One region of the Blautia sp. MSK.20.85 genome, then DNA from elsewhere that is predicted to be linked to it. Evidence: predicted binding sites of a transcription regulator. Region 1 holds the regulator's gene; each other region holds the start of a gene.
The links. Region 1 encodes Rex, which represses fermentation and respiration genes when NADH is low (regulators of the CRP and FNR family bind a similar motif). Its sites were predicted from a motif close to ATTGTTAANTANTTAACAAT; they were not measured.
Positions count from the first base shown of each region.

Region 2: a site for Rex is predicted at 2,968-2,987, ahead of gap (type I glyceraldehyde-3-phosphate dehydrogenase). Genes of this name have one in related genera too.
Region 3: a site for Rex is predicted at 3,806-3,825, ahead of G5B12_RS07700 (4Fe-4S dicluster domain-containing protein). Genes of this name have one in related genera too.

Region 1 is NZ_JAAIUN010000003.1:15,306-26,253, reverse strand. Features, by position in the region: gene alr (alanine racemase) at 1-499, opposite strand, end outside; gene G5B12_RS02340 (bifunctional ADP-dependent NAD(P)H-hydrate dehydratase/NAD(P)H-hydrate epimerase) at 496-2,013, opposite strand; gene G5B12_RS02335 (redox-sensing transcriptional repressor Rex) at 2,075-2,722, opposite strand; gene G5B12_RS02330 (ABC-F family ATP-binding cassette domain-containing protein) at 2,937-4,853, shown strand; gene G5B12_RS02325 (inositol monophosphatase family protein) at 4,899-5,675, opposite strand; gene G5B12_RS02320 (pyridoxamine kinase) at 5,710-6,576, opposite strand; gene pdxR (MocR-like pyridoxine biosynthesis transcription factor PdxR) at 6,669-8,021, shown strand; gene G5B12_RS02310 (precorrin-8X methylmutase) at 8,082-8,723, opposite strand; gene G5B12_RS02305 (cobyric acid synthase) at 8,720-10,246, opposite strand; gene cobD (threonine-phosphate decarboxylase CobD) at 10,231-10,948, opposite strand, start outside.
Region 2 is NZ_JAAIUN010000008.1:111,265-122,212, forward strand. Features, by position in the region: gene tpiA (triose-phosphate isomerase) at 1-478, opposite strand, end outside; gene G5B12_RS06715 (phosphoglycerate kinase) at 523-1,719, opposite strand; gene gap (type I glyceraldehyde-3-phosphate dehydrogenase) at 1,905-2,924, opposite strand; gene G5B12_RS06725 (histidinol-phosphatase HisJ family protein) at 3,185-4,003, shown strand; gene G5B12_RS06730 (hypothetical protein) at 4,078-6,078, shown strand; gene G5B12_RS06735 (HAD-IC family P-type ATPase) at 6,217-8,802, opposite strand; gene nifU (Fe-S cluster assembly scaffold protein NifU) at 8,893-9,339, opposite strand; gene nifS (cysteine desulfurase NifS) at 9,368-10,555, opposite strand; gene G5B12_RS06750 (RrF2 family transcriptional regulator) at 10,581-10,948, opposite strand, start outside.
Region 3 is NZ_JAAIUN010000010.1:32,188-43,135, forward strand. Features, by position in the region: gene G5B12_RS07685 (cyclodeaminase/cyclohydrolase family protein) at 1-68, shown strand, start outside; gene G5B12_RS07690 (bifunctional 5,10-methylenetetrahydrofolate dehydrogenase/5,10-methenyltetrahydrofolate cyclohydrolase) at 83-934, shown strand; gene G5B12_RS07695 (glucosaminidase domain-containing protein) at 965-1,726, shown strand; gene G5B12_RS07700 (4Fe-4S dicluster domain-containing protein) at 2,154-3,662, opposite strand; gene G5B12_RS07705 (complex I 24 kDa subunit family protein) at 4,063-4,542, shown strand; gene G5B12_RS07710 (NADH-quinone oxidoreductase subunit NuoF) at 4,539-6,410, shown strand; gene G5B12_RS07715 ([FeFe] hydrogenase, group A) at 6,426-8,123, shown strand; gene spoIVA (stage IV sporulation protein A) at 8,338-9,807, shown strand; gene G5B12_RS07725 (hypothetical protein) at 9,850-10,011, opposite strand; gene G5B12_RS07730 (hypothetical protein) at 10,217-10,420, shown strand; gene G5B12_RS07735 (S8 family peptidase) at 10,542-10,948, shown strand, end outside.

The DNA.
Region 1 (10,948 bases):
GGGTAAACATTCCCTCGATCACCAGATTCGGGATTTTTGAGATTTCTTCGATCTTTACCGCGTTTTCCGGAATATCCGCATATCCGATCCTTGTCATTCCCGTATCCAGAGCCAGATGAATATGTACATTTTTTCCAATGCGTGCACCAGCTTTTGCATATTCTACTGCTGTGTTAAGATCCGATATTGTGATCCGGACATCATTCGCAGCAAGTTCCTCATAGTATTCCTCAAACACAAGGCCAAGGATCAGGACAGGCTTGGTGATTCCTGCATGTCGAAGTTCCAGCGCTTCTTCTGCGGTAGCCGTGGCAAATCCCCAGATATAGTCATAATCCTGGATCAGACGTGCAATAGCTCTGGCACCATGGCCATAACCGTCCGCTTTGATCACAGCAATGATCTTTGTCCCTTCTTTGACATTTTTATGCATTTCCTCAAAATTGTGAGCAATGGCATCCAGTGATACCAGCGCCTTGACTCTCTCGTATTTTTTCATGATTTTGACTCCTCTTCACATATCGCTAAAGCCCGGGGCAGATATGCGATGATATCTCCCGCCAGCATACTGCGTTTTCCTTTTTCTGCAGCTGCAAGATCACCGCAAAGTCCGTGAAGATAAACACCTAACGCGGCCTTTAAAACCATGGAGGGTTGTTCCTCCGTTTTCAGATACATACATAAGATCCCGGCAAGAAGTCCGGCAAGTACATCCCCGCTTCCTGCAGTTGCCATTCCGGAATTACCGGAAAGATTCAGATAAATATCATCTTTGCCGTCTGTAACAACCGTACATGCATCTTTCTGAACACATACCGTTCCTGTTTCCTTTGCATAATCCACAGCTGTCTGTGCGATTGTTTCCTGAATTTCTCCAATGGATCTGCCGCAGAGCCGGCTCATCTCTCCAATATGAGGAGTCAGGACTACATTCCCGCCCAAAAATTCCTTCCACTGCGGATGCATAGCCAGAAGATTCAGTCCATCCGCATCCAGGATCAGCGGTTTCTTCTCTCTGGCAGCTGCCGTAAGAAACCACTGTGCTCTCTCACGGCTTGCCACCGATGTTCCAAGCCCTGGACCGATGACGATCACGTCACACCAGGAAAGAAGCTGTTCGTTGGATTCTTCGTCAAACCTGCTGCATACCATTGCTTCCGGAAGAAGGATCTGCAAAGGAATCCTGTTCTCTTCCACAGTCTGGATCTTTACCATTCCCGCTCCGGTCCGAAGTGCCGCGCTGGCACTCAAATAAGCAGCACCACACATTCCTGCACTTCCGGTAACAAAAAGTATCTTTCCAAAAGTCCCCTTGTTCCCACCGGGATCACGTTCCGGAAACAGTTTCAGATCTTCTTTCTCCAGACATCTCGCCGATGCTTTTACAGCTTCCTGCTCATAGATCCCAATGTCAGCTATAACGATCTTTCCCGCATACAGCCTTCCCGGATAAAAACAAAGACCTCTTTTCCGGTAACCAAAAGTAACGGTAAGATCGGCACTGAAGGCAATTCCCATTTCCAGGCCAGTATCTCCGTTCACTCCTGATGGGATGTCAACAGCAATTTTTTTCGCCCGGGCACTGTTCATCTCGTGGATGATCTCAGCATAATGTCCCTCGATCGGACGCGCCAGGCCTACGCCAAACACGGCATCTACTATAGTAGTATATTCATCCCAGGCCGGGTTATTCACTTCCGGAACCTGATAACCTGTAGCGATCTTATACTGAAGCAACGTTTCCCTGGTCATTTTTTCTTTGTTTCCGGCCATATAAAATTCAGCCCGAACACCTTTCAGATGAAATAATCTGGCAATGGCAATACCATCTCCTCCGTTATTTCCACTCCCGCATACCACCAGGATCTTCTCGCTCTTCCCAAGATATTTCTCTGTTTCCTCAACTACTTTCAACGCTGCCCGCTCCATCAGAACTTCAGAAGCAACCCCGATCTTGTGGATCGTAGCATTATCCAGCTTCTTCATTTCTTCGCAGGTAACAATTTTTTTCATGCTGCACTTTGCCTCCCCTCTTTAACAGAGAAAGCTGCCGTTTCCGGCAGCCCGCTAAAATTTATTTCTCTACATGTTCCTGCCTGTATTTGCTCAGATTATAAGACAGTGTCATCAGGCTCTCAGAAAGATGCACGTTCTCTACGATCACATCATCCGGTGTCTCAAGATCAAGATGTGCAAAATTCCAGATTGCCTTGATTCCGTTCTCCACCAGAATATCTGCCATTTCCTTGGCCTTATTCTTCGGAAGAGTGAGAATTGCGATCTCTACGTTATTTTCTCTCAGGAAGAATGGAAGTTCGCTGAGCATCTGGATCTCAAGTCCGCGAACCGCAATGCCTTCCAGCACAGGATTTACGTCAAAGATTCCTACCAGCTTAAATCCCCTTTTCTCAAAATCCACATAATTGGCAAGTGCCTGTCCAAGATTACCGGCACCCAGGATGATCATCGGGTGGGCGATATCCAGTCCCAGGATCTTACCGATCTCTGTATAAAGATAATGTACATTATAGCCATACCCCTGCTGCCCGAAACCGCCGAAATTATTAAGATCCTGACGGATCTGAGAAGCTGTGGTATGCATCTTCTTACTTAATTCATTGGAAGAAATACGCTCTACATTGTCTTCCATCAGCTCTCCTAAGTAGCGGTAATAGCGTGGCAGACGCTTAATCACCGCTTTCGAGATTTGTTTTGTCTCCACGATAGTTTCCCTCCTTACTTTACACTAGGTTAATTATACCGAATTGACATTTTCCTGTCAATCAAACTTGTAAGTTATGTACAAATTTCTTCATATTTTTTTAAAAAATTGATTTTTTCTTTGAATTCCTGGCGGTTTCCGTTATAATAAGTGGAGGATTTTCCCTGTTTATTTACTATTCAGGGATAATTCTTTATACAGGAGGACAGTTTTTATGATTTTATCATGTCAGAATATATGCAAAGCTTTTGGCGAAAAAGTAATTTTAAATGATGCATCTTTTCATATTGAAGACCGGGAAAAGGCAGCTCTTATCGGATGTAACGGTGTTGGAAAGACTACTCTTCTTCGTATCATCATGCAGGAGATTTCCGCGGATTCCGGCACGGTAGTACTTGCCCGGGACAAAAATATCGGCTATCTTGCCCAGTACCAGGATATCCACGGACACCATACCATCTACGAAGAGCTTCTTACCACCAAACAGCATATTATCGATATGGAACGCCGTATCCGTAATATGGAGCAGGAAATGAATACCGTAAAAGGCGATGACCTGAACCGCCTGATGGAGACATATACCCGCCTCACCCATCAGTTTGAACTGGAAAACGGCTATGCTTACAAAAGTGAGCTCACCGGTGTCCTGAAGGGTCTTGGTTTCACGGAAGAAGATTACGACAAACAGATCGAGAAACTTTCCGGAGGCCAGAAAACCCGTGTGGCACTTGGAAAGATGCTTCTCTCCAAGCCGGATATCCTTCTTCTGGATGAGCCTACCAACCACCTGGATATGGAAAGCATCTCCTGGCTGGAAACTTATCTTCTGAATTATCCGGGAGCTGTTTTCATCGTTTCCCATGACCGTTATTTTCTGGATAAAGTCGTCACCAAAGTTGTGGAGATCGAAGCCGGACAGACACGTGTCTACAGCGGCAACTACTCCGCCTATGCCCTTAAGAAGGCGCAGCTGCGCGATGCCCAGTACAAGGCGTACTTAAACCAGCAGAGAGATATCAAACATCAGGAAGCAGTCATTGCCAAACTGAAATCTTTTAACCGCGAAAAATCCATCAAGCGTGCAGAAAGCCGCGAGAAGATGCTGGACCGTGTACAGCGTATCGAAAAACCTCTGGAAATCCAGGACCGTATGCGTATTTCCCTGGAACCGCGTGTATTAAGCGGAAATGATGTACTCCATGTGGAGGAACTTTCCAAATCCTTCCCGGGGCAGACCCTGTTTTCTGATATTTCTTTTGATATCAAGAGAGGGGAACGTGTAGCTCTTATCGGCAATAACGGAACCGGAAAAACAACGATGCTGAAGATCATCAACGGACTTATCGAGGCAGATGCCGGCAAGTTTTCCCTGGGTTCCAAAGTTCAGATCGGATATTATGACCAGGAACATCATGTTCTTCATATGGATAAAACTATTTTTCAGGAAATTTCCGACACGTATCCAACTCTTACCGAAACAGAGATCCGAAATATGCTTGCAGCATTCCTCTTTACCGGGGATGATGTATTTAAAGAAATCTCCGCACTTTCCGGTGGAGAAAGAGGTCGTGTTTCTCTTGCCAAGCTGATGCTTTCCGAAGCCAATTTCCTGATCCTGGATGAGCCTACCAACCATCTGGACATTGCTTCCAAGGAAATCCTCGAGGAAGCGCTGGTAAGCTACACCGGTACCGTCCTTTATGTCTCTCACGACCGTTACTTTATCAACCAGACCGCAACCCGGATCATGGAGCTTACCAACCAGGCCGTAGTAAATTACATCGGTGATTATGACTATTATCTGGAGAAAAAAGAAGAGCTGACCAGTGCTTACGCTCCGGGAAGTGACTCTTTGGAAGCGCCATCAGAAGAAAAGGCCGTTTCCGAAAACAAGCTTTCCTGGCAGCAGATGAAAGAAGAACAGGCCAAAAAAAGAAAGCGGGAAGCCGAACTGAAAAAAGTAGAAGCCCGCATTGAAGAACTGGAAACAAGAGACAGCGAAATTGATGAAACCATGGTTCTCCCGGATGTCTGTACTAACGTTGCGGAATGTACCAAACTGAGCCGTGAAAAAGCAGCTATCGCCGAAGAACTGGAAGAACTTTATGAAAAATGGGAAGAGCTGGCCTGATGGTCAGCTCTTTTTGCCGGTTGATCCGGCGCTACATCTGTCCGTTTATAACAGTTCCTTCAGAAGATTCTCTTCAAACTGAGGCACACAGGCAAGAATGTCTTCATTTTTAAGATAAGATGGTTCTTCACCTTTCCAATTCTTTACTACACCGCCGGCTTCACGGAGGATAACTGTTCCCGCGGAATAATCCCAGGGTTTCAGGTCACGTTCAATATATCCATGCTCTCTTCCGCAGGCAACATAACACATGTCAAGTTCTGCAGAACCGGTACGTCGGAAATCCCCGCATTTCATAAAAATGCTGTAAAAAATGGGAAACAGATTTCTGGCTTCCTCTTTTTTATAAGGAGTGGAACCATAGGAAATAACCGCATCACCAAAATCCGGAGTATCCGATACCTGGATCTTTCTGCCATTAAGATAAGCACCTTCCCCTTTTGCCGCCTGGAACATTTCATCAGTAAAAGGATTGTAAACAATTCCAAAAACGATCTCGCCTTTTTCATAAAGTCCCAGTGCCACAGCACTCATATGAAAATCACGGATCAGATTGGTGGTTCCGTCAATAGGATCAAGGATCCAGTAGGTTTCCTCCTTTGAAAGCCCCAGATTCTCTTTCTCTTCCGCGATCAGGGAAATTTCCGGAAAAACCTTTCCAAGTTCTTCTTTCAGAAAGTTCTGTACAGCCAGATCTACATTTGTCACATAATTGGCAGCACCTTTTATCATCACTTCTTCCTCATCCATCTCTTTCAGGATAAGATCTTTTGTCTGTTTTACAAGATCTGCCACTTTTTTCTGTTCTTCTGCAGAAATCATTCTATTTCCTCCTTCACCATAAGCCATTTCTGATCTAACGGATCAGTCTGCCAAGCTGCTGTTCGAAACATACACCATCATTACGGTCTGTTCCCTCTTCCACTGCGTCCCGGATAGAAGCAGAGATAAAATCCACTGCCATGTTTACACAGTTTTCCATAGGATATCCCTTCACCAGCCCCGCACTGAGTACAGAGGCAAAAAGATCTCCGGTACCGGAATAACTGCCACCTGTTTTCCCGGCGAATACCCAGGAGCACTTTTCTTTTTCCAGAACAAGATTTCCCATTTTCAGTGGCTCGTCCTCTTCCCGGTGATCCACTCCGGTGATCACGACCGCAGGAAGAGAAAATCTCTTTGCAAGTCTGTATCCGGTTTCCCTGATCTGTGCCAGCCGTTCCTCACCGGAAAAACTCTGAAATTCCTTCCAGATTTCTTCCATTTTATTTTTCCCATAAAGAAGGAGCAATGCTTCTGTCAGATTTGGGGTGATCACATAGGAACGTCTGGCCAGTTCCCGAAATCTGCTGCAAAGTTCTTCTGTATAGATGGGATAAACTGCTCCGTCATCTCCCATTACCGGATCTGTCAGGATCAGCGTATCCTCTCCTGCAAATGTATCAATAAATTTCAGGATCTTATCGGCCTGTTTCTCATCCGAGAGAAATCCCGTGTAAATTCCGTCCGGAACAAATCCTCGTTTTTTCCATTCTTCCATATATGGAGCCATATGTTCTGTAAAATCTTCACAGAAATAGGTTTCATAGCCTGTCTGATTACTTAAAACAGCGGTGGGAAACGGACATGCCTGCACTCCCATCACCGAGATCACGGGAATTGCCGCTGTCAGCGAGCACTTTCCCAGCCCGGAAAGATCATTGATCACTGCTATTTTCTTCATCTCACTTCTCCAGTCTTGAGTTTTTTTCTGTATTATTATAGAATGAATTGTCAGGTTTACGCAATCATTTTTGGAAGGAAATTATCATACCTATGTTAAATATATCCACAGAACACAAAAAAGAACATCTCTACCTGGAGGTTTATCATTATTACCGGAAACTGATCATGGAAGAACGTCTTCTTCCGGGCAGCAAAATGCCATCACTCCGTAAATGCGCCCAGGAACTGAAATTAAGCCGTACCACTATAGAAAATGCATATCTTCAGCTTGCGGCAGACGGTTATATCATTGCCAGGGCACAGAGTGGTTATTATGTCACAGACATTGCCACCAAACAGCATCCTGTCATCCTGGAAAAGCATTCCGAAAACATGGTTCCCTGCCTTTATGATTTTGCTTCTTCCGGTGTTGACCGGGAGAGTTTCCGTTTTGATCTGTGGCAGCGCTATATCAAAAGTGCTCTCCGTCAGGATAACCGTATGCTTTCCTACGGAGAACCCCAGGGGGAAAAAGATCTCCGGGAGGTTCTTTCAGATTATATCCGGGAACGGCGAAATGTGATCTGTTCTCCTGACGATATCGTGGTAGGTGCCGGACTTCAGAGCCTTCTCCAGATCCTCTGCCCTCTGATCCGGGAGAGAAAAACCGTTTCATTCCCTACCCCGTCATTTATCCAGGGCAGTACGATTTTTGAAGATTACGGATTTGATGTCCATTACCGGGACAAAAACTGCGATGTGATCTATGTTTCCCCTGCCCACATGACCAAGTGGGGAGAGATCATGCCGGTGAAACGGCGTCTGGAACTGATCCATCATGCGGAAGCAAACAACCACCTTATCATTGAAGATGATTTTGAAAACGAATTTGTTTACCTGCAGAAACCTACTCCTTCTCTCTTTGGACTTGCAGGCGGGGAAAATGTTGTTTATATTGGTTCCTTTTCCAGACTTCTGCTGCCTTCGATCCGTGTAAGCTTTATGGTACTGCCTTCATCCCTCCGGGAACTGTATGCCCCCAAAGCTTCCTTTTATAATCAAACCGCTTCCAAGGCAGAACAGATTGCTCTGTGTCAGTTTATCCGTGACGGACATCTGGTTTCCCAGACAAGAAAGCTTCGCCGTCTGTACGCCCAGAAGCTGAAATCTCTTTCCTGTGCGGTACGGGAAGTCTTCGGAACAGACTGCCAGATCAAAACAGGGGCCGCCGGAACCAGTCTGGCTCTTACAATTCCCTGCACTGTCAACGGTAAAACACTGAAAGAGGCAGCTCGTGCAGAGGGTATGCGTCTGGAAATCCTGAAAGAAACTTCCAGTGACATTACCCTGGTTCTTTCCTGTTCTTCCATTCCCGTAAAAGATTTTCTGCCTGCATGTCAGCTGTTGAAAAATATTTCAGACAACTGCTGCAGCTTTTCTGCTTCTTCGGACATCCTTTCATAAAAAAAGGGCCTTCGCTGCTGTTTCTGAAAAAACAGACCACGAAGGCTCTTTCTTTATTCTTTAATCTCTTCGATTATCGATCATATAAAGCAGTGCATTTACAATACATGCGGCTATATTACTTCCGCCTTTGCGTCCTTTTGCAACAATATAAGGCACATCTGCGTGCATGATCAGTTCCTTCGACTGCACTACATTCACAAATCCGACCGGAACACCAATAATAAGCTCCGGAGAAATTTTTCCTTCCTCGATCAGCTCATAAAGGCGGACCAGTGCAGTAGGCGCATTTCCAATGGCAAAGATCAGCTTCTCATCCATTTCTGCTGCTTTATCCATACAGGCAGTGGCTCTTGTAGTCCCGTTTTTTTTCGCAAGAGCAGCCACATCCTCATCTGACATAAAACAGTACGCTTCTCCACCGTAACGTGCAAGCGCCCGCTTATTAATACCCGCTTTTGCCATCTGGGTATCTGTGACAATGCACGCACCATTTCTGATCGCTTCCATTGCTTTTTCCACGGCACCATCCGAAAAGCAGAGATTTTCTGCATAGTCAAAATCCGCACTCGTGTGGATACAGCGTTTTACGATCAGTTCTGTTCCCGGGATCAGCGGTGTATCCCCAAGTTCTTCTGTAATGATCTCAAAACTTCTTTTTTCGATCTCCATGGGTTTTACATTTTCAAGCTCAACTTTCATTTCTGTTCATCCTCCGTAATCCCGTTTTCCAGTATCTCATATATTTTTTTCATATCCAGATGCTTCCGAAGCTCAGCTGCCAGGATATCATACTGCTGCTCTTTAAATGCCGCAAAATCCACCCCTGTCATATTCTCCACATCAATTCCTTTTTTTTCACCGATAACACGGATCATGGCTTCTGCTGATGCTTCCTTATCAAAAATGCCATGGATATACGTTCCACAGACATTTCCGGAAAAAGCACCTTCTTCTTTCTTTTCGCCGCTGACACTGTCTGTGATCCTGGTGACAGTTCCGGCATTTTCTTTCAGGATACTCTCTCCCATATGGATCTCATAACCCTCAACCTCTGTACCGGAAAGCGGTGCGAACACTCCGGAAAGCTCTCCAAAATGTCCCTGTACTCTTGTCCTTGTCTTCTTTTCGGCAAATACCGTCTCCATTGGGAGCAGGCCCATTCCCTTCATGGAACCTCCGTTTTCAACACCATGAGGATCACTTAATGTCTCCCCAAGCATCTGATAACCGCCGCAGACGCCAAAGATCAGCTTGCCTCTGGAAGCTTCCTTTAAGACTGCCGCCTCCATTCCGCTCTCCCGCATCCAGATCAGATCACCCATGGTATTCTTCGTTCCCGGAAGAATGATCATATCCGGCGAATGGAGATCTCTCGGGTGCTTCACATAACGCAGGGAAACTCCCGGAATACTTTCAAAAGGATTAAAATCTGTAAAATTGGAGATCCTTGGTGTACGGATCACCGCAATATCAATAACTCCGGCTTCCTGCTTCCGGTCAAAACGCTCCGTCAGGCTGTCTTCATCTTCTACCTGGATATCCAGATAAGGAGCCACACCGACCACCGGGATCCTGCTTCTCTCTTCCAGCATTTCCACACCCGGGTCCAGAATGGTCTTATCTCCACGGAACTTGTTGATGATCAGTCCCTTAACCATCGCCTTTTCGTCTTCTTCCAGAAGTTCCACTGTACCGATCAGCTGTGCAAAAACGCCTCCCCTGTCAATATCACCAACAAGGAGGACCGGTGCCTTGGCCATTTTTGCCATTCCCATATTTACGATATCTTCATCTTTAAGATTGATCTCTGCCGGGCTTCCTGCACCCTCGATCACAATAATGTCATTTTCTTCGGCAAGGGCATTGTAGGCTTTCATAACATCCGGAACCAGTGTTTTCTTATATTTAAAATAATCTCTGGCACTCATGGTCCCCAGAACTTCCCCGTTTACGATCACCTGGGAACCAACATCATTGGTAGGCTTCAAAAGGATGGGGTTCATAAGAACCGAAGGTTTGATCCCGGCTGCTTCCGCCTGCATGACCTGAGCCCTTCCCATCTCCAGACCATCCTCTGTGATAAATGAATTCAGCGCCATATTCTGTGATTTAAAAGGAGCCACGCGATAACCATCCTGTTTAAAGATCCTGCAAAGCCCTGCAGCAAGCAGGCTTTTTCCTGCATTGGACATGGTTCCCTGTACCATTATTGCTTTTGCCATAATATACCTCCCTCAAGTACTTCGATCAGTCTTATATTCTCCTCATGACGCTTCACCGCAACCCGGTAATAACCTTTTTTCAGACCAGGATAATTGCTGCAGTCACGGATCAGTATTCTCTTCCGCAAACAGAAATCAAACAATTCTTCCGGGCCTTTAAAGAAAATATAATTGGCCTCTGACGGAAATACCTGATATCCGATACGGGTCATCTCCTCTTTCAGCCACTGTGCTTCCTGAAAAACAAGCTGCCGTCCCTTTTCCACATACTCCGTCTCTTCAAGTGCCTGGATTCCTGCTGCCTGTGCCATGGTGGAAACGTTCCATGGCTGAACGCACAGTTCCATTTTTTCCAGAAGTTTTCTGTTGGAACAGAGGCCATATCCAAGACGTACACCGGCCATAGCATACCGTTTTGTAAATGCTTTCAGGATAAAAAGATTGTTAAATCCGGAAAGTGAACGTTTCAGAGAATACTCCTGCGGCTCTTTTACAAAATCAAGAAAACACTCATCCACAACCAGAAGGATCTCAAGCTTTCTGCATTTTTCCAGGATTTTTTTCAGAAGCCTGTGTGGGATCAGCATGCCGGTAGGATTGTTGGGATTGCATAAAAAAGCTATATCCAGACCTTTATGGAGGATATCCAGATACGAATCACCCAGTACAAATCCGTCATTTTCTGTGAGCATATAATATTCC
Region 2 (10,948 bases), on a different contig from region 1:
TAGCCTGATCAGCTGTAACACCCTGGAATCCAACCTTAACCTGCTGACGGATGAAGTCCATTGTTACGCCCTGCTCTCTCTGAGTAAGTGTCTCACCACAGCACATGATCGGTGTGATGCCATGCTCGAAAGCTTTGAGCATTTTTTTGTTAACGTCCTCGTTTGTCTCACCGAAGTACTCTCTTCTCTCGGAGTGTCCAAGTACAACGTACTTAACGCCTGCATCTACGAGCATAGCCGGAGCGATCTCACCTGTGTAAGCACCTTTCTCCTCGAAGTACATGTTCTCAGCACCAACCTGGATGTTAGAACCTTTAGCTGCCTCAACAACAGGGATGATGTCGATAGCCGGTACGCAGAATACTACGTCAACTTCATCGTTAACAACAAGCGGTTTTAAAGTCTCAACAAGCTTTACAGCCTCGCTTGGTGTCATGTTCATTTTCCAGTTTCCAGCAATAATTTTCTTTCTTGCCATTGTTTTTATCTCCTTTTTGTGTTCGCGGAACACTTTATTTTTTATCAGTCTTTATCGTTAGCTGCTGCTACGCCCGGAAGCTCTTTGCCCTCAAGGAACTCAAGAGAAGCACCGCCACCTGTGGAGATGTGTGTCATCTTGTCGCCATATCCAAGGATATTTACAGCTGCTGCGGAATCACCACCACCGATGATGGTTGTTGCGTCTGTATCAGCAAGAGCTTTTGCAACTGCCTCTGTACCATGTGCGAAGTTCGGCATCTCGAAGCATCCCATCGGTCCGTTCCATACAACTGTCTTGGCATCTTTAACAGCGTCTGCAAAGATCTTCTCTGTCTCAGGTCCGATATCCATTCCTTCCCATCCGTCCGGAATCTCACCGCGTTTTACAACCTGGATATTGCAGTCGTTGGAGAAGTCATCACCGATTCTGTTATCTACAGGAAGAAGAAGTTTCACACCTTTCTCCTCTGCTTTCTTCATCATGTCAAGTGCATACTGAAGGTAATCATCCTCGCAGAGGGATCTTCCGATATGTCCACCCATAGCTTTGGAGAATGTGTAAGACATTCCACCACCGATGATCAGTGTATCTACCTTGTCAAGAAGGTTGTTGATAACGGAAATCTTGCTGGAAACCTTAGCTCCGCCAAGGATTGCAACGAATGGTCTCTCCGGATTGTTTACAGCGTTTCCAAGGAATGCGATCTCTTTCTCCATCAGATATCCTACAACTGCTGTCTTCACATATTTGGTAACACCTACATTGGAGCAGTGAGCTCTGTGAGCTGTTCCAAATGCATCGTTTACAAATACGTCGCAAAGGGAAGCAAGCTCTTCGCTGAACTTATCCTCGTTCTTTGTCTCTTCTGCACGATAACGTGTGTTCTCAAGAAGAACTACGTCGCCGTCTTTCATTGCTGCTACAGCAGCCTTTGCGTTCGGTCCTACTACCTCAGGATCTGCTGCAAATTTTACTTCCTGTCCAAGAAGCTCGGAAAGGCGAACAGCTACCGGTGCAAGAGAAAGCTCCGGTTTCGGCTCTCCCTTCGGTTTTCCAAGGTGGGAGCAGAGGATAACCTTTCCACCGTCTGCGATCAGTTTCTTGATTGTCGGAAGAGCAGCTACAAGACGGTTCTCATCTGTGATCTTTCCGTCCTGAAGCGGAACGTTGAAATCACATCTTACAAGTACTCTCTGTCCTTTTACATTGATATCGTCAACACTTTTTTTGTTCAGCATCTCTATATCTCCTTAACTTTTATTTCTGCAAAAGCAGATCAATAAGGGCGAGCGATATTGTTGTCCGCTCTGTTAACAGTCATTCCTCAGACATTTTTTTGTTTGGTCTTTTGGAAAAAAAGGGCCCGGTCCTCTTCAGACCGGACCCTTTCTGAGTCTATTCTTCTACACCCGTTCGCAGAAAATTAAGCGTTCAGAAGTTTTCCGAAGTGCTTGATTGTACGAACCATCTGGCTTGTGTAGGAGTTCTCGTTGTCATACCAGGAAACTACCTGAACCTCTGTTGTGCCATTCTCAAGTGGAAGTACCATTGTCTGAGTAGCATCGAAGAGGGAACCAAATCTCATACCAACGATATCGCTGGATACGATCTCATCCTCGTTGTATCCGAAGGACTCATTGGAAGCTGCTTTCATAGCTGCGTTGATCTGCTCTTTAGTAACGTTTCCTTCAACTACTGCTGTAAGGATTGTTGTAGAACCTGTTGGGGTAGGTACACGCTGTGCAGAACCGATAAGTTTGCCGTTAAGCTCTGGGATAACAAGTCCGATAGCTTTAGCAGCACCTGTGCTGTTCGGAACGATGTTAACTGCAGCTGCACGGGATCTTCTCAGATCGCCTTTTCTCTGCGGTCCGTCAAGTGTCATCTGATCGCCTGTGTAAGCGTGGATTGTGCACATGATACCGGATTTGATCGGTGCAAGATCGTTAAGAGCCTTAGCCATTGGTGCAAGGCAGTTTGTTGTACAGGAAGCTGCGGAGATGATCTTGTCCTCGTTTGTAAGACCCTGATGGTTTACGTTGTAAACGATTGTCTTAAGGTCGTTTCCAGCCGGAGCGGAAATAACTACGTGCTTAGCACCTGCATCGATATGAGCCTGAGCTTTGTCTTTGGATGTGTAGAAACCTGTGCACTCAAGAACTACGTCTACACCGATCTCTCCCCATGGAAGCTCTGCAGCGTTAGCCTTAGCATAGATTTTGATCTCTTTTCCGTCTACTGTGATGGAATCCTCGCCTGCTGTTACTTTATCAGCAAGAGCATATCTTCCCTGTGTAGAATCATATTTTAATAAGTGAGCAAGCATCTTAGGAGATGTAAGATCGTTGATTGCTACGATCTCAAATCCTTCTGCTCCAAACATCTGACGGAATGCAAGACGACCGATACGTCCAAAACCATTAATTGCAACTTTTACTGCCATGATAAATTCCTCCTATGAATTGAATGGTGATTTAAATCGTTCCTTTGTTAAAGAAACATCAACCTGTCTCATATTGTACCTAATTCCAAACAAAAATTCAAGAGCTATTTATAAAAAAGCACATTAAAATAAATATTAAGAAAATTTATGAAAAATGTGTTATAATTCTGTGAGAGAAATCTCTGTCCTGCCAGCTCTAAATTTCAAAGCAGGTACAGCATCTGTTGCACACTCGTCAGACTTGAATATGGAGGTACAAAATGGACCAGAAAATTTTATGGGACTGTCATATGCATTCCTCTTTTTCCGCAGATTCCGAAACACCCATGGAAGATATGATCCAGACTGCGGTTGATAAAGGTCTTACTGGAATCTGTTTTACCGAGCATCTTGATCCGGATTACCCGGAAACACCGGAAAATCTGGACTTTTCACTGGATATCCCGGCATACCGCCAGCGTCTTTTTGAACTGGCTGATGCTTTCCGGGACCAGATTTCTGTAAATTTCGGAATCGAACTGGGACTTCAGCCTCATCTTTCCGAATCTTTTTCCGGACTTCTGAAAGAAATCCCTTTTGACTTTGTTATTGGTTCTTCCCATGTGGTGCACGGATATGATCCCTATTATCCTTCTTATTTTGAAGGCCGGAAAGAATCCGCCTGCTATATGGAATATTTTGAATCCATTCTGGAAAATATCGCCGCATTTGATAAAATGGATGTCTACGGACACATTGATTATGTAGTGCGTTACGGCCCCAATCAGAACCGTCAGTACTCCTATGGCCGCTATAAGGAAATCCTGGATGAAATTCTGCGTACACTGATCCGCAAAAACATCGGAATTGAACTGAATACCGGAGGTTATCACTACGGTCTTGGAGAACCAAATCCATGTGTGAATGTAATCCGCCGTTATCGTGAACTTGGCGGCGAAATCATTACCATCGGTGCAGACGCCCACACCCCGGATAAAATTGCCTATGCTTTTGACAGGGCAGCCGATGTTCTCCGTGACTGTGGCTTTTCCTATTATACTGTGTTCAAAAACCGTCAGCCGGTTTTTCACAAACTATAGATCTATTTCTCTCTCCAGTCAGAGAGTTTACATTTTATACCGAAAATACCAATTTATTTAAGGAGGAACTCTATATGTCAACAAAAAGACTCCAGAAAAAGAAAGCTGCCATGCAGGCAAAAAAAGAACAACAGCTAAAAAAGAAGCCAGAAACTGTTAAGATTGAAACTTCAAAAACCGAAACCGTCAAAATCGAAACTTCAAAAACTGAACCGGTCAAGGTCGAAACCTCCAAAACCGAGCCAATTAAAGTTGAGACTTCAAAAACCGAGCCAATTAAAGTTGAGACTTCAAAAACCGAGCCAATTAAAGTTGAGACTTCAAAAACCGAGCCAATTAAAGTTGAGACTTCAAAGACCGAACCGATCAAAGTCGAAACTTTCAAAACTGAACCGGCGAAAGTTACTACTTCCAAAACCGAACCTCTGAAAGTCGAAACTTCTAAGGAAGACACTGCCTACGATGCACTCTACGAGAAACGCCTGAACCACTACTACAACGATCTGAAATGGCTCTACTGCGAGCTGTTCCGTGACCATCCAGAGGTTGCCGGCACATTCTCAAGCCTCACAAAAAAAATGAAAGAGATCTACTGCGAGCGTTCTCTTTCCATGAAAGAAGCTGACCAGAACTGTGCTGCTGATCCGGACTGGTTCCGTAAGACCACGTTTACCGGAATGGCTGTAAATCCTGCTGATTTCGCAGATACCCTTGCCGGACTGTCTGGTAAGCTGGACTATATCAGTGAATGCAAGGCAGACACTCTGTACCTGACAGATCTTTTCCAGGCAACTTCCAACTGCTCTCTTCGCATTATCCCGGAGATCGGAACCTCAGAAGATCTGCACGACCTTGCAGTTAACTGCCAGAAAGCAGGTATCCGCCTGGCTCTTGAAATCCCGTTAAGCCTTTCTGTGGACGACCCACAGTCCGGCGCGCCATGTGTACTTCAGACTCCGGCCTTTTTCAATGCAATGCTTCTCCAGATCCTGGAGCTTGCAAATGAGGGCGCTTCTGTATTCAGTCTTGGTGTCCTTCCTGTGATGGATAGCGAAAATCTCTGGAAACTGCACTCTCTTCTCCGCATGACACGTATGGTCTGCGAGATCGTATGCCCTGGAGTTCTTCTCCTTGGTGAGACAGACCGCACACCAGCAGAAGCGGCTGCATTCGGTGGAACTTCCGATATGCCGGAACTCCATATTGTAAACAGCACTCAGCTGATGTCCGATATCTGGCACACTGTTGCCACAAAAGATACCACTCTTCTCCGCCGCGGAATTGATAAGACGGCCAGTCTTCCACAGGCACCTATATTCCAGAATTACCTCCGCAACCGCAACACGGTACGCTGGAACCTGGACTATGATTTCCTGAAAGACAGCTTTATCACAGAGGGTCCTCACAGAGATTATCTGAATGAATTCCTTTCCGGTCTTTTCCCGAATTCCTTTGCTCGGGGTGAGATCTATGTAAATCCGGAAACAGAAGAATCCGAGCTCTGCGGAACAACTGCCTCCCTTGCAGGAATCGAGCGTTTTGATTATGAGGGAAATACAGATGGTGTCAGCCGCGGAATCCGATATGATGTAGCACTTCATGCACTGCTTCTTTCCCTTCCTGGAATCCCGGTACTTCGAAGCGGTGATGAAATCGGACAGCTCAACGACTACACCTATAAAGCAGACCCTTCCAGGGCTTCTGACCCCCGTTGGCTCCACAACGGCCATTTCAACTGGATTCTTGCCCGGAACAGAGCCGATGCCGAGACGATCCAGGGACGCATTTTTAACAGTCTGGAACAGTTGGAGTCCATCCGCGCCAGCCATCCGGTATTTGCCCCTGAGATTCCTGCACACACACTGGAAACCTGGGAAAAATCCCTTCTTGCCCTGGTAAGAGAAACTTCCGAAGAGAAACTGATCTGCATTTACAACTTCAGTGACCAGGACAAAGTAGCCTGGATCAACGAACAGGACGGCACTTATACAGATCTCCTCACAGGAGTTCAAAGAGATGCACAGGCCGTAGAGATCCCGGCCTTTGGATTTATCTGGCTCATGCATACGAAATAGTATCTTCGTCAAGCGGATATGCGTGATCCACATTCGCTACACAGCTCTGCTTCGGATATCTGTTTCGCAGTTTATTCACTCAACCTAAAGAGGACACTGCCCGTTTCCAGGTAGTGTCCTCTTACTTTTCTCATATTATTATTTTCTCAGCTTATCAATAAATGTGGCAAATTTTCCCTGTTCTCCTTTATCCAGTGAACGGCTGTAAATGTTCCTGATCCAGGCTGTGATCACATCGATCAGAATCGGAGAAAACGTCATCAGAAGGAATACCAGAATGATCATTCCGAATTCCAGAGATCCCAGCGTCAGCAGATTCTGCAGAACCACCGCCGCCCCGAAAAAGATCACCTGCATACTGTAAATGATCACCTTACGATAGGTATTCAAAGGTGCGTAAACCGTCTTAAGTGCGGCCATATAATTCCACCCGGTTACAAGCACACAGGCCGTATTCAGCATCGCATTGGAATGATATACGTTCTGACATACCAGCATCACACTGAACACGCAGCCTGTGATTGTCACAGCGGCCGGAAATGCATTCATAAACACGTGACGCAAAAATGTATGGTCGATCTTCTCATAATTATTCTCCTGGGCCAGAAGAAACGTAGGAATACCAACTGCACAGGCGCTGATCAGTGACATCTGGATCGGCTCAAAGGGATAGGCATCCCCGAAGAAAATTGTGATCAGTGACAGCAGCACGGAAAAAATTGTCTTGATCAGAAACATGGATGCTGCAGTACGGATATTATTTACAACCCTGCGTCCCTGGTTCACGATCTCCGGCATCGCTGCAAAATTGGAATCCAGCAATACCACATTGGCAATATTCTTGGCCGCATCACTTCCTTCAGCCATGGCAATACTGCAGTCAGCCTCTTTAAGGGCCAAAACATCGTTTACACCATCACCGGTCATTGCAACCGTATGCTTCTGTGCCTGAAGAGATTTCACCATCGCCTGCTTCTGCTGCGGTGTCACACGTCCGAACACACTGTATGTTGCAACTGCCTCGTCCATCTGTTCCTGGGTTGTGATCGTTGTTGCATCTACATACTGCTCCGCATTTTTAAGGCCTGCACGTCTGGCTATGGCAGAAACGGTCACCGGATCATCACCGGAGATCACCTTCAGATCCACCCCCTGGCTTTCGAAATATGCCAGGGTATCCGGTGCCTCCTGGCGGATCACATCCGTAAGAAGAAGAAGTCCGATTGGCTCAAGCCCTGCCGGGATCTCAGTGCCTTCATTTACATTCTCACTGTGAGCAACAACCAGAACACGAAGTCCTTCTTTCGCAAAACCGCTGCAGTATTCTGCCAGCTCCGGATTCCCTTCCGGAAAAAGAAACTGCACAGCACCCATCAGATAAGTGCCTGTATCTTTAAAAGCAGCTCCACTGTACTTTCTGTCAGAAGAGAACGGGATCACATGATCCAGCTCCATATCCTGGGATACTTTAAATCTCGCCCGCAGTGCATCGGCAGTAGCATTCTGGTCTTTCAGCACAGAAAGGAGATTTCCCATGATATGCTCGATCTCCCGGATTTTCTCCGGATCTTCCTGGCTGTACGTCTCTGTGCCAGCTTCAGACTCTTCCCGTGGTGAAAGAATCGAACTCCCATCCTCTTTTGCAATCGCTTCTGCGGCTGAAACTGCTGAAATTTCGGAAGCTGCTGAAACCTCGACCAGATCAGAACTCTCAGTTCTGTCGTTCTTACTTTCACCAGACTCAGTCTTATTTCCTGCTGCTTCACCTGAAATCTCATCATACACCGGCGGATAGCTCTCCACTGCTTCCACACACATGGTACCTTCTGTAATGGTTCCTGTCTTATCCAGGCAGAGCGTATCCACACGCGCAAGAGTCTCAATACAGTACAGCTCCTGCACCAGAGTCTTCTTCTGAGCCAGTTTCAGCGCACCCAGAGTCAGCGCCACACTGGTAAGGAGAACGAGTCCCTCGGGGATCATTCCAAGAACTGCCGCAACCATATTGACGACGGAATCCCGGATATTATCTCCCACAAAATAATACTGTTTATAAAAAAGCATCGCACCCAGTGGTACGATAATAATACTGATCACCTTCAGGATGGCATTCAGGGAATTTCGAAGCTCTGAATTATGGCGTTTGAATTCCTTGGCCTCACTGGTGATCCTTGACGCATAGTTGTCACTTCCAACATGGATGATCTGGCAGCATGCCTGTCCCGCCGTCACAAAACTTCCGGAAAAAAGCTCATCTCCCGTATTCTTCGGAAGATTGTCTGCCTCACCGGTCAGCAGAGATTCATTGACCTCCAGGCTTCCTTCCAGAATCTTCGCATCTGCCGGAACCTGTTCTCCGGCTTTCAGAAAGATCAGATCATCGACAACCAGCTTCTCTGTAGAAATTTTCCATTTTTTTCCTTCACGCAGAACAACCGTCTTGGATTCTGTCAGGATAGCCAGCTTGTCAATGGTCTTCTTGGCACGGATCTCCTGAATGATTCCAATTACGGTATTAATAAAAATGATTCCTACAAACATGGAGTTTTTGTAGGAACCAACCACCAGTACGAGAACCAGCAGCACCAGGTTCAGAAAATTGAAGAATGTCAGTGTATTCTCCAGAATGATCTGTTTATATGTCCTGGTGTTGGGGTTTTCGTTATTATTTACCTGGCCCTGCGCAATTCTTTCCTGAACTTCTTCGTTCGTAAGTCCTGTCATGCTTCTTACTTACCTGTCCTTTCAATGGCTTACGGTTTCTGTTCGATTGAAGCTTGCTCATGCCTCGGTTATGATCGCAAATACAGAGGATTAATATTCCTCTTCTGTGTCCTCTTCACCTTCGTGGATATCAGACTTCGGTTTGGAAAGACCTTCGATCTTAATGTGATGCTTCTCTGCATAATCCCAGAGAGCTGCATGAATAGCCTCCTCAGCAAGCAGGGAACAGTGGATCTTTACCGGTGGAAGTCCGTCCAGAGCCTCCATAACGGCTTTGTTTGTTACTTCCATGGCTTCCTCGATGGTTTTACCCTTTACAAGCTCTGTTGCCATGCTGCTTGTTGCAACGGCTGCACCGCATCCAAATGTTTTGAATTTGCAGTCTTTGATAATATGGGTTTCGTCATCAATATCAAGGAATATTCTCATAATATCACCGCATTTTGCATTTCCTACAGTACCCACGCCGCTTGCGTTCTCAATCTCACCTACATTACGTGGATGCTGAAAATGATCCATTACTTTTTCACTATACATTATTTTTTCCTCCTGGCAAGTGTTTTTATTATTTTTTCTGCTTTTTAATAAAATCTTCATATAATGGAGACATACTTCTTAAGTTTGCAGTAATATCTTTCAGTTTATCTACTACAAAATCAGCATCCTCCATTGTTGTCTCCTCGCTTAATGTCATACGGAGAGATCCATGTGCGATCTCATGAGGAAGGCCGATAGCCAGCAGAACATGTGACGGATCCAGAGAACCGGATGTACATGCAGAACCGCTGGATGCGCAGATTCCGAAGTTGTCAAGCATCAGAAGAAGGGACTCACCCTCGATAAACTGAATGCTTACGTTTACGTTGTTCGGAAGACGTTTTACCTTATCTCCGTTGAGACGTACGTATGGGATCTCTGTAAGGATCCTGTTAATCATATGGTCACGGATCTCAATTTCCTTTGCGGTACGCTCTTTCATGGATTTGTTGGCACGTTCTGCAGCAAGGCCGTATCCTACGATTCCAGGAACGTTCTCTGTACCTGCACGACGTTTTCTCTCCTGTGCTCCACCATGTACAAAGGAACGGATCTTGACACCTTTACGGATGTAGAGGAAACCGATTCCCTTCGGTCCGTTGATCTTATGTCCACTGGAGCTGAGCATATCAATGTTAAACTCATCTACATTGATCGGGATCTGTCCGAATGCCTGAACAGCGTCTGTATGGAACAGGATTCCATGCTCATGTGCGATCTGTCCGATCTCTTTCAGCGGCTCAAGAGTACCGATCTCATTGTTTGCAGCCATAACAGAGATCAGGATGGTCTCCGGTGTAATGGCTTTCTGAAGCTCATCCAGATCAATGAATCCGTTCTCATCTACATCCAGATATGTGACCTTCGCACCGCGCTCTTTTTCAAGGTATTCACAGGTATGAAGGATGGCATGATGCTCAATCTTTGTTGTGATGATGTGGTTACCTTTATTCTTGTATGCCTCAAAAGTTGCTTTCAGAGCCCAGTTATCAGACTCGGAACCACCTGCTGTAAAATAGATTTCTTCTTTCTTGGCTCCGATCACATCTGCAATCTGCTGTCTTCCCTTGGCAATAGCAGCCTTGCTGTTTGCAGCAAAATCATAAACAGTAGAAGCATTTCCATAAAACTCTGTAAAATACGGCAGCATTGCCTCCACAACTTCCGGTGCGGTCTTTGTGGTAGCCGCATTGTCCAGATATATCATTTTTCCCATTTTCTTTTCCTCCTGTTCAGGATAATTATTTTTCGTGTATTCTCCGGCTCTCTTCGATCAGCTCACTGAGCATCAGTGTATCCACCGCATCTGTGATGCTGTCGTTGATCCTCTTCCACACTAATTTAGCTACGCAGAGATCAGAACCCTGGCAGCCTCCGTCACCTTCTGTTCCCGGGCATGTAGCAGCCTCCAGGCCGCCCTCCAGAACACGAAGGATATCTCCCACTGAAATCTCTTCTGCCGGTCTTCCAAGAAAGTATCCTCCGGCAGCACCGCGGACACTCTTCACAAGGCCCGCTTTCTTCAAAAGCGCCATCAGCTGTTCCAGATAGCTGACTGATATATTCTGACGGCCCGCAATACTCTGAAGCGAGACCGCTTCTTTTTCAC
Region 3 (10,948 bases), on a different contig from region 1:
CTATGCTTGAGAAATATACAAAGATCGCAGACGAGACATTTGACAGTGTTCTCGGAAGACTGAAATAGGAGGAACCAGACAAATGGCAAAGCAGTTATTAGGTAAAGAAGTAACAGCAGCTCTTAACGAGAAGATCAAAGCTAACGTTGCAGAGCTTCAGGCAAAAGGTGTAAATCCTACACTTTGCATTATCCGTGTTGGTGAGAATCCAAGCGATATTTCCTATGAGAGAGGAGCAACCAAACGTTGCGAGACTCTTGGGGTTGCATGTGAGAAGATTCTTCTTCCGGAGGACGTTTCCCAGGATGAGCTTCTTGCAACTATCGATAAAGTAAACAAAGATGACAAGATCCACGGCGTTCTTCTGTTCCGTCCGCTTCCGAAACATCTGGATCAGGCAGTGATCGAGAATGCTCTTGCAGCAGAAAAAGACGTTGACTGTATGACAGATCTTTCCATGTCCGGTGTATTCACAGGCAAAAAGATCGGATTCCCGCCATGTACACCACAGGCATGCATGGAGATCCTGGATCATTACGGAATCGACTGCACAGGCAAAAAAGCTGTTGTGATCGGAAGAAGCCTTGTAGTTGGTAAACCAGCTGCAATGATGCTTGTTAAGAAAAATGCGACAGTTACCATCTGCCACACAAGAACCGTTGATATGCCATCCGTTGCAAAAGAGGCTGATATTGTTATCGTTGCAGCTGGCCGTGCTGGTGTTGTTGGGGCTGACTATGTCAGAGAGGGACAGACAATCATCGATGTTGGTATCAATGTAAACGCTGAGGGTAAACTTTGCGGTGATGTTGATTATGCGGCAGTTGAGCCGATCGTTGATGCGATTACACCGGTTCCTGGCGGAGTTGGAAGTGTTACAACTTCTGTTCTTGTAGGTCATGTAGTTGAAGCTGCAATGAGAAAAGCGCAGTAATAGCAGTAATAAAGGATTGATTATTTATATATGTACAGATTCCGAAATTGTTTTTGTTTACGGATGATGGTGCTTGCAGGCGTTCTGGTGTTCGGAACGCCTGCAGGTGTTTTGGCAGAGGATGTGGATCATTCCATGGAAGGGCAGATTTCGAAGCCGCAGTCATCCGGAGAGAGTGATACAGATAGTTTTGTGGATGATTCCACAGATAATACTTATGGATATTATACGATCATGGGGTGTACCACAGTGGATGTGGAGGATATGGTGGCGCAGTATGAGGCGCAGAATGTGGAGTATCCTTCGGATGTCCTGACAGAGGGTGGTGCACCGGATATTGATACGTTTTGCACGATTGTGATAGAGGAAGCGGATGCAGAGGGTGTCCGTGGGGAAGTTGTTTATGAGCAGGCCATGCTTGAGACCGGATGGCTCCAGTTTGGCGGGGATGCCAGCGCGGGGCAGTTTAATTTTTCCGGGCTTGGAACTACAGGTGGAGGCGTTGCCGGAAATTCTTTTCCGGATGTAAGGACCGGGATCCGGGCGCAGGTGCAGCATCTGAAGGCTTATGCCTCATCAGAGGATCTGAACCAGGCCTGTGTGGATAACCGCTTTCAATATGTTGCCCGGGAGAGTGCTCCTTATGTGGAATGGCTGGGGATTCAGGAGAATCCTTATGGAGGTGGCTGGGCTGCCGGGAGGAGTTATGGATATAAGCTTCGGAGCCTTCTGGCGGGTCTGAAAGGTGAGGAGTATGCCTGGCCGGAGAGCACGGAGACGGTGGAGAGGTAGTGGTGGCGGTGAACGGGACGGCCCGGAAGGGAGTGAGGTTCTGTCCGCGGCCGGGCTTCGTCGGTGGCTGGTTCTAAGGCGCCGGGATTCTGCTAAAACCATTTTCCAAAAGCCAGAACTCGCGGCTTTTGCCGCTCAGACAGCTGACTTTTGAAAAATAACGCAGAAGTCCCGCCGCCTAAGATCCAGCACACCTCCTGCAGAGTCGTCCGCAGACAGAACCTCACTCCCTTCCGGGCCTGTGTGTTGGCCGTGGTAGGCTGTCTGGCTATACGGTAGGATGTGGATGAGGGACGGAGGCGGGCTTTGCCCTGTCCTGGTTGATAAAAATGGAGATGTAACCTTGAGGTTTAATTAAGGTTGCATCTCCGTTTTTGGTTTCGTATAAAATATTTCTGGGAATTATCTGGAAAAATATTTCGATATATTAGTTCAGTTCCAGGTTTTCAAGTTCCTGTGAGGGAAGCTTGGGTTCTGAGGTGTCTACGTATTTTTTGAGGGCTTTGGAGGTTTTGGCGAAGCCGGCGTTGGTTCCGGCGCCGCCGATGCAGCCTCCTGGGCAGGCCATGCCTTCGATCATGCAGTTTTTGATTTTGCCGGCTTTGGCGAGGGTGAGGACTTTTTTGCATTCGGCAAGGCTTTCTGCGTGTTCGATGTGTACGGGTACATCGGGGTAGTATTCTTTCAGGCAGTTTTCGATGGCTCCGGCTACGCCGCCTGCGATGGCGTATCCTCTTCCTGCTGCGGTTGCGGCCTGGGTTTCTTCCGGGAGTTCTTCGCAGGTGGATGGGGTGATATTTTTGGCATCAAAGAGACCCCAGAGTTCTTCGAAGGTGATTACGAAGTCTACGTCACTTCTCACGGAATGGCGCATAGCTTCCAGTTTTTTGGAGGCGCATGGTCCGATGAAGACTACTTTGGCGTTAGGGTGTTCTTTTTTTACAATGCGGGCGGTTGCTACCATCGGGGTCAGCTCCTGGGAGATGTTGTCGATCATGGCCGGGAAGTATTTCTTTGCCATGACGGACCAGGACGGGCAGCAGGAGGTGAGGAGGAACGGAAGATTGCCAGTGGCTACTTCTTTTGCGTAGTGGTGTGCCTCAGAGATGCAGCCGATGTCTGCGCCCAGTGCTACCTCATAAATGTTTGAGAAGCCCAGCTGTTTAAGGGCGGAGCGGAATTTGCCCGGGGTGACGTCTTCGCCGAACTGGTTGATGTAGGCGGGAGCGATTTCTGCAATGATCTCGGTTCCTTCGCGAAGGGCGTGGGACAGCTGGAAAATCTGGGATTTGTCGGAGATGGCTCCGAATGGGCAGCTGACCATGCACATGCCACAGGATACGCATTTGTCCTGATTGATGGATGCGCGTCCCTGTTCGTCGCTTTCGATGGCTTTTACGCCGCAGGCGCGTTCGCAGGGGCGTTCTTTGTGGGCGATGGCGTCGTAGGGACAGACGGATTTGCATCTTCCGCAGTGGATGCATTTATCCTGGTCGATAAAGGATTTGCCGTCTACCATGGAGATGGCGCCTTTGGGGCAGGTGAGCATACAGGGATGTGCGACGCAGCCGCGGCACATGTTGCTGACTTCGTATTTGTTGGATTCGCATGCGGAACATGCAGATGGGATTACCTGCATAAGAGGTGGTTCGTAATATTTCTCGTCAATGTTGCTGGCTTTTACTCCGTCGGTCAGATGGACGGAACGGTTCTCCGGACGGAGAGAAAGGCCCATGGCCAGGCGGACACGTTCGCTTGCAACAGCTCTTTCGCGGTAGATACTTTCACGGTATTTCGCACGTTCTTCTACGATGTTGTAGGGAATGGATTCAATATCGTGGATCAGGGATTCGTCCGTGGATTCAAATCCGATCTTCGCAATTTCTGTAAAAATCTTTCTTCGGATCTGTTTAACTGGTGTGTCGAGATTTCGCATAGAGTTTCTCCTTTTCAAAATAAGATTAATAAAATGTTTTCCACGCACTTTTCTTTCATATTAAAGTAAATGAGAAATAAAATCAATAACAGGAAATGTTTTTTACCGGGAACATAAAGTAAATTTGTTCCTTTATTATCATAACTGTTAAAAATTGAACATTTTTTGGAGAAAATAGACACAAAACCAGTAAGCCATTGTAAACTTTTCAATATATTCTGAAAAAACCGAAAAAAGCACTTGTGGAAAATGACGATATAAGTTATAATTAAAAGCACAAAAATAGTGCAAAATAATGGTTTGCATAAACGCGCGGCACTGACAAAGTGTTAGAGTATCAACCTGTAATGGGAGCAGGCTGATCAAGTGGAAAATCTATGAGAAACAAGGAGGGAACCGAATGTTAGACCAGACGTATTACAAGAAAACGGATGAGATCATCGAGCACTACGGTCGGAAAGCTGCATCACTGATTCCGATCATGCAGGATATCCAGGCTGAGTATCGTTATCTCCCGGGAGAGCTTCTTACTTATGTTGCGGAACAGATTGGTGTAAAAGAAGCGAAGGCGTACAGCGTAGCCACTTTCTATGAGAACTTTTCCTTTGAACCGAAAGGCAAGTACATTATTAAGGTATGTGATGGTACTGCCTGTCATGTACGTAAGTCCATGCCTGTTAAGGAAGCCATGCTGAAAGAGCTTGGACTGACCCATAAGAAACATACAACGGATGATATGCTTTTTACAGTTGAGACTGTTTCCTGTCTGGGTGCATGTGGACTGGCACCGACACTGACTGTAAATGATGAAGTTCACCCGAAAATGACTCCTGAGAAGGCTGTTGAGCTTTTAAATGAATTGAGAGGTGAGAGCGTATGAGTATAACCAGTATGGAAGATCTGAAAAACAAACAGGCTGAGGTTAAGAAGAATCTTGATGGCTATACCTGCCGTGTTCTCGTCTGTTCCGGTACCGGATGTATCGCTTCCGGTGCTCAGAAGATTTACGAAGAAATGTCAAGACTCTGTGAAGGTATCGAGGGTGTTGCGGTTGAGATGCAGAAGGATGTTCCTCATGTAGGTATCGTTAAGACCGGATGCCAGGGATTATGTGAACTTGGACCTCTTATGAGAATTGAGCCATATGATTATCAGTATGTTCATGTTCAGGTAGATGACTGCCGCGAGATCGTAGAGAAAACCGTGATCTGCGGACTGCCGGTTGACCGTCTGTTCTATCGTCATAATGATGAGGCCTGTCCACATCCAAGCGATATTCCGTTCCTGAACCAGCAGACAAGGATCGTTCTTGAGAACTGTGGTAAGATCGATGCAGAGTCTATTGATGAATATATTTCCGTAGGTGGATTTTCCGCTATGGCGAAGGCTTTCTTTGAGATGACCCCGCAGGGCGTTATTGATGAGATCACAAAATCCGGTCTCCGTGGCCGTGGTGGTGCAGGTTTCCCTGCTGGCAAGAAATGGTCACAGGTAGCACGCCAGCCGGAGAAAGTACGCTATGTAGTATGTAATGGTGATGAGGGTGACCCGGGAGCTTTCATGGATGGTTCCGTAATGGAAGGTGATCCTTACAAGATGATCGAGGGTATGGTGATCGCCGCTTATGCAGTAGGCGCAGAAGACGGTTACATTTATGTACGTGCCGAGTATCCTCTTTCTGTACAGAGACTTCGAATGGCCATTGAGCAGGCAGAGTCTTATGGCCTTCTTGGTGATAATATCCTTGGTTCCGGTATTAATTTTCACTTACATATCAACCGTGGTGCCGGAGCGTTCGTATGTGGTGAAGGTTCTGCCCTGACTGCATCCATCGAGGGTAACAGAGGCATGCCTCGAGTAAAACCTCCGAGAACTGTTGAGCAGGGTCTGTGGGGCAAACCTACGGTTCTTAATAACGTAGAGACTTATGCCAACGTACCGAAGATCATCCTTCAGGGTGCTGACTGGTTCCACACCATCGGTACAGAGGGAAGCCCTGGAACCAAGACCTTCTCACTTACCGGTTCCATTGAGAACACCGGTCTTATCGAGGTTCCAATGGGAACAAGCCTCCGTCATATCATTTATGATATCGGTGGTGGCCTTAAGAGTGGTGCTGCATTTAAGGGTGTACAGATCGGCGGTCCTTCCGGCGGATGTCTGATCGATGATCAGATCGATCATCCTCTTGATTTTGATTCTGTTAAAAAACTGGATGCCATCATGGGCTCCGGCGGACTTGTTGTTATGGATGAGAATACCTGTATGGTAGAGGTTGCACGTTTCTTCATGAGCTTTACACAGCGTGAGAGCTGCGGTAAATGTGTTCCTTGCCGTGAGGGTACCAAACGTATGCTTGAGATCCTGGAGAAGATCGTTGCAGGTAAAGGTGAGCTTTCCGATCTGGATGAGCTGGAAGAACTTGCAAACATGGTTCAGAGTATGGCTCTGTGCGGTCTTGGTAAGAGTGCGCCGCTTCCGGTCATCAGTACTCTGAAGCGTTTCCGTGACGAATATGTAGAGCATATCGTAGATAAGAAATGCCGCGCGAAGGTCTGCACGGCGCTCCGTCAATTCCATATCAATCCTGAGTTCTGTATCGGCTGTGGCAAGTGTGCGAAGAACTGTCCGGCAGGTGCGATTTCAGGAAAGATCAAGCATCCACATGTAATCAACAACGACGTATGTATCAAATGCGGTTCCTGTAAGGATAACTGTAACTTTGATGCGGTTTATGTGGAAGCATAGAAGGGAGGATATCTTATGGGTACAATGACAATTGACGGAAGAAAAGTAGAATTTACCGACGAAAAAAATGTCCTGACAGTCATCAGGAATGCCGGTATCAATATCCCCACACTGTGCTACCATTCAGAGCTTTCCACATTTGGAGCCTGTCGTCTCTGCACAGTTGAGGATGACAGAGGCAGGACTTTTGCATCCTGTTCCGAGCAGCCGAGAGATGGAATGGTGATCTATACCAACTCCGGCCGTATCAAGAAATATCGTAAACTGATCGTAGAGCTTCTGCTTGCAGCACATTGCCGTGACTGTACAACCTGTGTAAAGAGCGGTGAATGTATTCTTCAGGAGCTGGCACACCGCCTTGGTGTACGTAACATCCGTTTTGAAAATACGAGAGAGCAGCATGAGATCGATGAAAGCTCACCGTCCATTATCCGTGATCCGAATAAATGTATCCTCTGCGGTAACTGTGTACGTGCCTGTGAGGAACTTCAGGGAATCGGAGCTCTTGGTTTTGCGTTCCGTGGAACTGAGGCTATGGTCATGCCTGCATTTAACAAGAAGATCACAGAAACACAGTGTGTAAACTGTGGACAGTGTCGTGTTTACTGCCCGACAGGAGCTATTTCCATCCGTACACATATGGACGAGGTATGGGATGCTCTGGCTGATAAGGATACCCGTGTGGTTGCACAGATCGCGCCGGCAGTCCGTGTTGCAGTTGGTGATCATTATGGCCTTGCCAAAGGCAGAAGTGTAATGGGCAAGATCGTAAATGCTCTTCATAAGATGGGCTTTGATGAAGTCTATGATACAACCTTCAGTGCTGACCTTACCATTATGGAAGAGACCAAGGAGTTCTTAAACAGAGTGGAAAAAGGCGAGAACCTTCCACTCCTGACTTCCTGCTGTCCGGCATGGGTGAAATTTATCACCGATCAGTATAAGGAATACGTTCCAAATATCTCCACCTGCCGTTCCCCACAGGGAATGATGTCTGCAGTTATCAAGGAATACTTCCGTGATCCGGAGCATGCAGCAGGCAAGAAAACAGTTATGGTTTCCATTATGCCATGTACAGCCAAGAAGGCAGAGGCGATCCGGCCAAATAGCTTTACAGAAGGCGAGCAGGATACCGATATCGTTATCACAACCACAGAGCTTCTCCGCATGATCGACAACTTTGGTCTTGATTTTGCAACACTGGATCCGGAAGCATGTGATATGCCATTTGGATTTGGTTCCGGCGGTGGTGTTATCTTTGGTGTTACCGGTGGTGTTACCGAGGCCGTTCTTCGAAGACTGAGTCCGGATCACAGCAAGGAAGCCATGCATGAGATCGCAGAGTGCGGTGTCCGTGGTGAAGAGGGAATCAAGGAATTTACCGTTCCGTATAAGGGCATGGATATCAATGTATGCGTAGCCAGCGGCCTTGCAAATGCAAGAACCGTTATGGAACGTGTAAAGAACGGCGAAGCAAACTATCACCTGATCGAGGTTATGGCATGCCGCCGTGGATGTATTATGGGTGGCGGTCAGCCGACCAGATCCGGTGACAGGACCAAGGCAGCAAGAGCAAGAGGCCTTTACAATGCGGACAACACCATGATCATCAAGAAATCTGATGAGAACCCGCTGGTTCTGGAGCTTTATGAGGGACTCCTCAAAGGCAAAGAGCATCATCTGCTTCACAATGAGTTCTATATCAAAGACTGATGTAAGAAATATAAAGAGCTGCTGTTCCCGGTGAACAGCAGCATATAAGAAGCCTCCCGGGCATATACTGTGGTATGCGGGAACTGGTCTTTTAACCAAATCAACTGCGGAGCAGTTATTTGGTTATGAGCAAGTAGCGAAGCGGATTGCGAATATCCGCTTGACGATAGTTCCCGGAACTTACAGGACAGTATATGCAGGGAGGCTTTTTTATATGGAAAACTTTCAGGTTTACCGTGATATCCAGGCGCGGACGGGCGGGGATATCTACATAGGGGTTGTGGGCCCGGTCCGTACAGGAAAATCCACATTTATCCGGAGATTTATGGAGCTGGTGGCACTGCCTGCGATCAGTGAAGGAAAAAAAGCAGAACTTCAGGATGAACTGCCCTTAAGCGGTGCCGGGAAAATGATCACGACTGTAGAACCCAAATTTATTCCAAAAGAAGCGGTGGAAGTATCCATAGGGGAAAACCAGAAAATCCGGGTAAAGCTTATCGACTGTGTGGGATTTCTGGTAAAAGATGCGTCCGGAAATGTGGAAGAAGGCAGGGAACGGATGGTCAAAACGCCCTGGCAGGAAAAAGCAATCCCATTTCATGATGCGGCCCGCATCGGAACGGAAAAAGTGATCAGCCAGCATTCCACCATCGGAATTGTAGTCACAACAGACGGAAGCTTCGGGGAAATTCCCAGAGAAAATTTTATTCCGGCAGAAGAGCAGACGATAAAAGAGCTGAAAGCCCAGGGAAAACCATTTCTGCTCCTGGTAAACTCCCAGACTCCGTACGGTGAGGAAACCGGAAAAATCGTAAAAAATCTGGAAGAGAAATACGGAGTATCCGTTCTGGCAGTGAACTGTGAACAGCTCAGAAAAGAAGATGTGACCAGAATCCTGGAAAAAATCCTTTATGAATTTCCAGTCAGCGAGATTGAACTGTTTGTTCCGAAATGGGTGGAGATGCTTTCTCCGGAACATGAAGTAAAAGCGGCACTGTTAAATGAAATCCGGGAAAAAATGACCAGACTTACCCATGTGCGGGATGTAAACAGAGAATCGATACGTCTGGAGAGTCCCTATGTAGAAGATACACTGCTTGAGCAGATCAGTCTTTCCGATGGAACCGTCCGTGTCCGGATTGCAGTAAAAGATATTTATTATTATCAGATGCTCAGCGAAATGAGCGGAATTTCCATGGAAAGTGAATATGAACTGATCCAGACCATGAAAGAACTGGCCGGGATGAAGGAGCAGTTTGTAAAAGTTCAGGCAGCCCTGGAGGCGGTAAAAGGTACTGGTTATGGGGTCGTGGTACCGGAGCTTTCCGAGATCACCATTGAAGAACCGGAAGTAATTCGCCAGGGAAATAAATTCGGAGTAAAGATCCGGTCAAAAAGCCCTTCCATTCATATGATACGGGCAGGAATCGAAACGGAGATCGCCCCCATTGTCGGCACAGAGCAGCAGGCAGAAGATTTGATAAAATATATCAAGGAAAGCCCGGACCGGGGAGAAAGCATCTGGGAGACCAACATTTTCGGAAAATCCATCCAGCAGCTGGTAGAAGATGGGATCAAAAACAAACTGGCCATGATCAGTGAAGAAAGCCAGGTAAAACTCCAGGATACCATGCAGAAGATCGTAAACGACAGCAAAGGCGGCCTGGTTTGTATTATCATATAAAATATCCTATTTGCATTTGCTTTACAGTAAAAAGGACGTTCTTCAGCAGACGTCCTTTTTCTGATGCTGTTTTTTCCATTCTGAGATAAACTGAAGCTGTTCCTGGTCGGAAAGTTCCTGGGAAGCGGCATCGTTACCTGCTGCGGCACAGCAGAAAAGGATAAAGATCTGGAGTCCAAAGAATACAAGAATAAACAGAAGCATAAAGAAAACCTCCTTTATTTTTTCAGATGTGTTAAGTATTGGAGGAAATAAGGGATTTTATACATTATATGACAGAAACTGAGAAAAATGCATTTTCGGGAAAATACCAAATATGTATTGAAAATGGTTTTATGTGACAGAATTTTTCATATAAGGCACAAAGGTTGAAGGAGATATTGCAACCCAATATTTGCAATGTTAATATGTGATATGCGGACGTGTCCCGGGTTCTAGAGATGGTGCAGGTGATGGTTATACCAGACACAGCTGGGTGATCATCAACGGACTTCATTATGATCCGGAAGGTCAGGCAAAGGGCTGGCATACTGGCGTTTATGGAAGCTATGGCTATGGAATGGATAATCAGATCCAGAAGAAAGTAAACTTCCGTACAGGTAGTGGGAATTAAATAATTAATAAAAAAGATCCTGGGATTTATCCCGGGATCTTTTTACGGAAAAGGTTCCGGGATAGCTGTTTTCTGAATAAATTAAAGAGAAATCATCTGTCCGGCAGGAGATTTTTTGTTTATGTATAAAAGAAAATATACCGGAAAAGGAATCGGTGTAGCCGTACTGGATACAGGAATTTTTCCGCATATAGATTTTGGCAAGCGTATTTTGGCATTCTGTGATTTTACAGAAGGAAAATCAGGTCCCTATGATGATAACGGACATGGAACCCATGTCAGCGGCATTCTGGGCGGAGACGGCACGGCATCCCAGGGCAGATATAAGGGGGCTGCTCCCGGATGTGGCATTGTTGCGCTTAAAGTGCTGGATCGTTTCGGGAATGGCAGCCGTGAAGATGTACTTCAGGCTTTTCAGTGGATTGAAGATTTTGGAAAAATTTATAATATCCGCATTGTAAATATTTCGGTAGGAACAACTTCGCGCAGTATGAATGAACAGACGGATCTTCTTGCAGGCGTGGAACA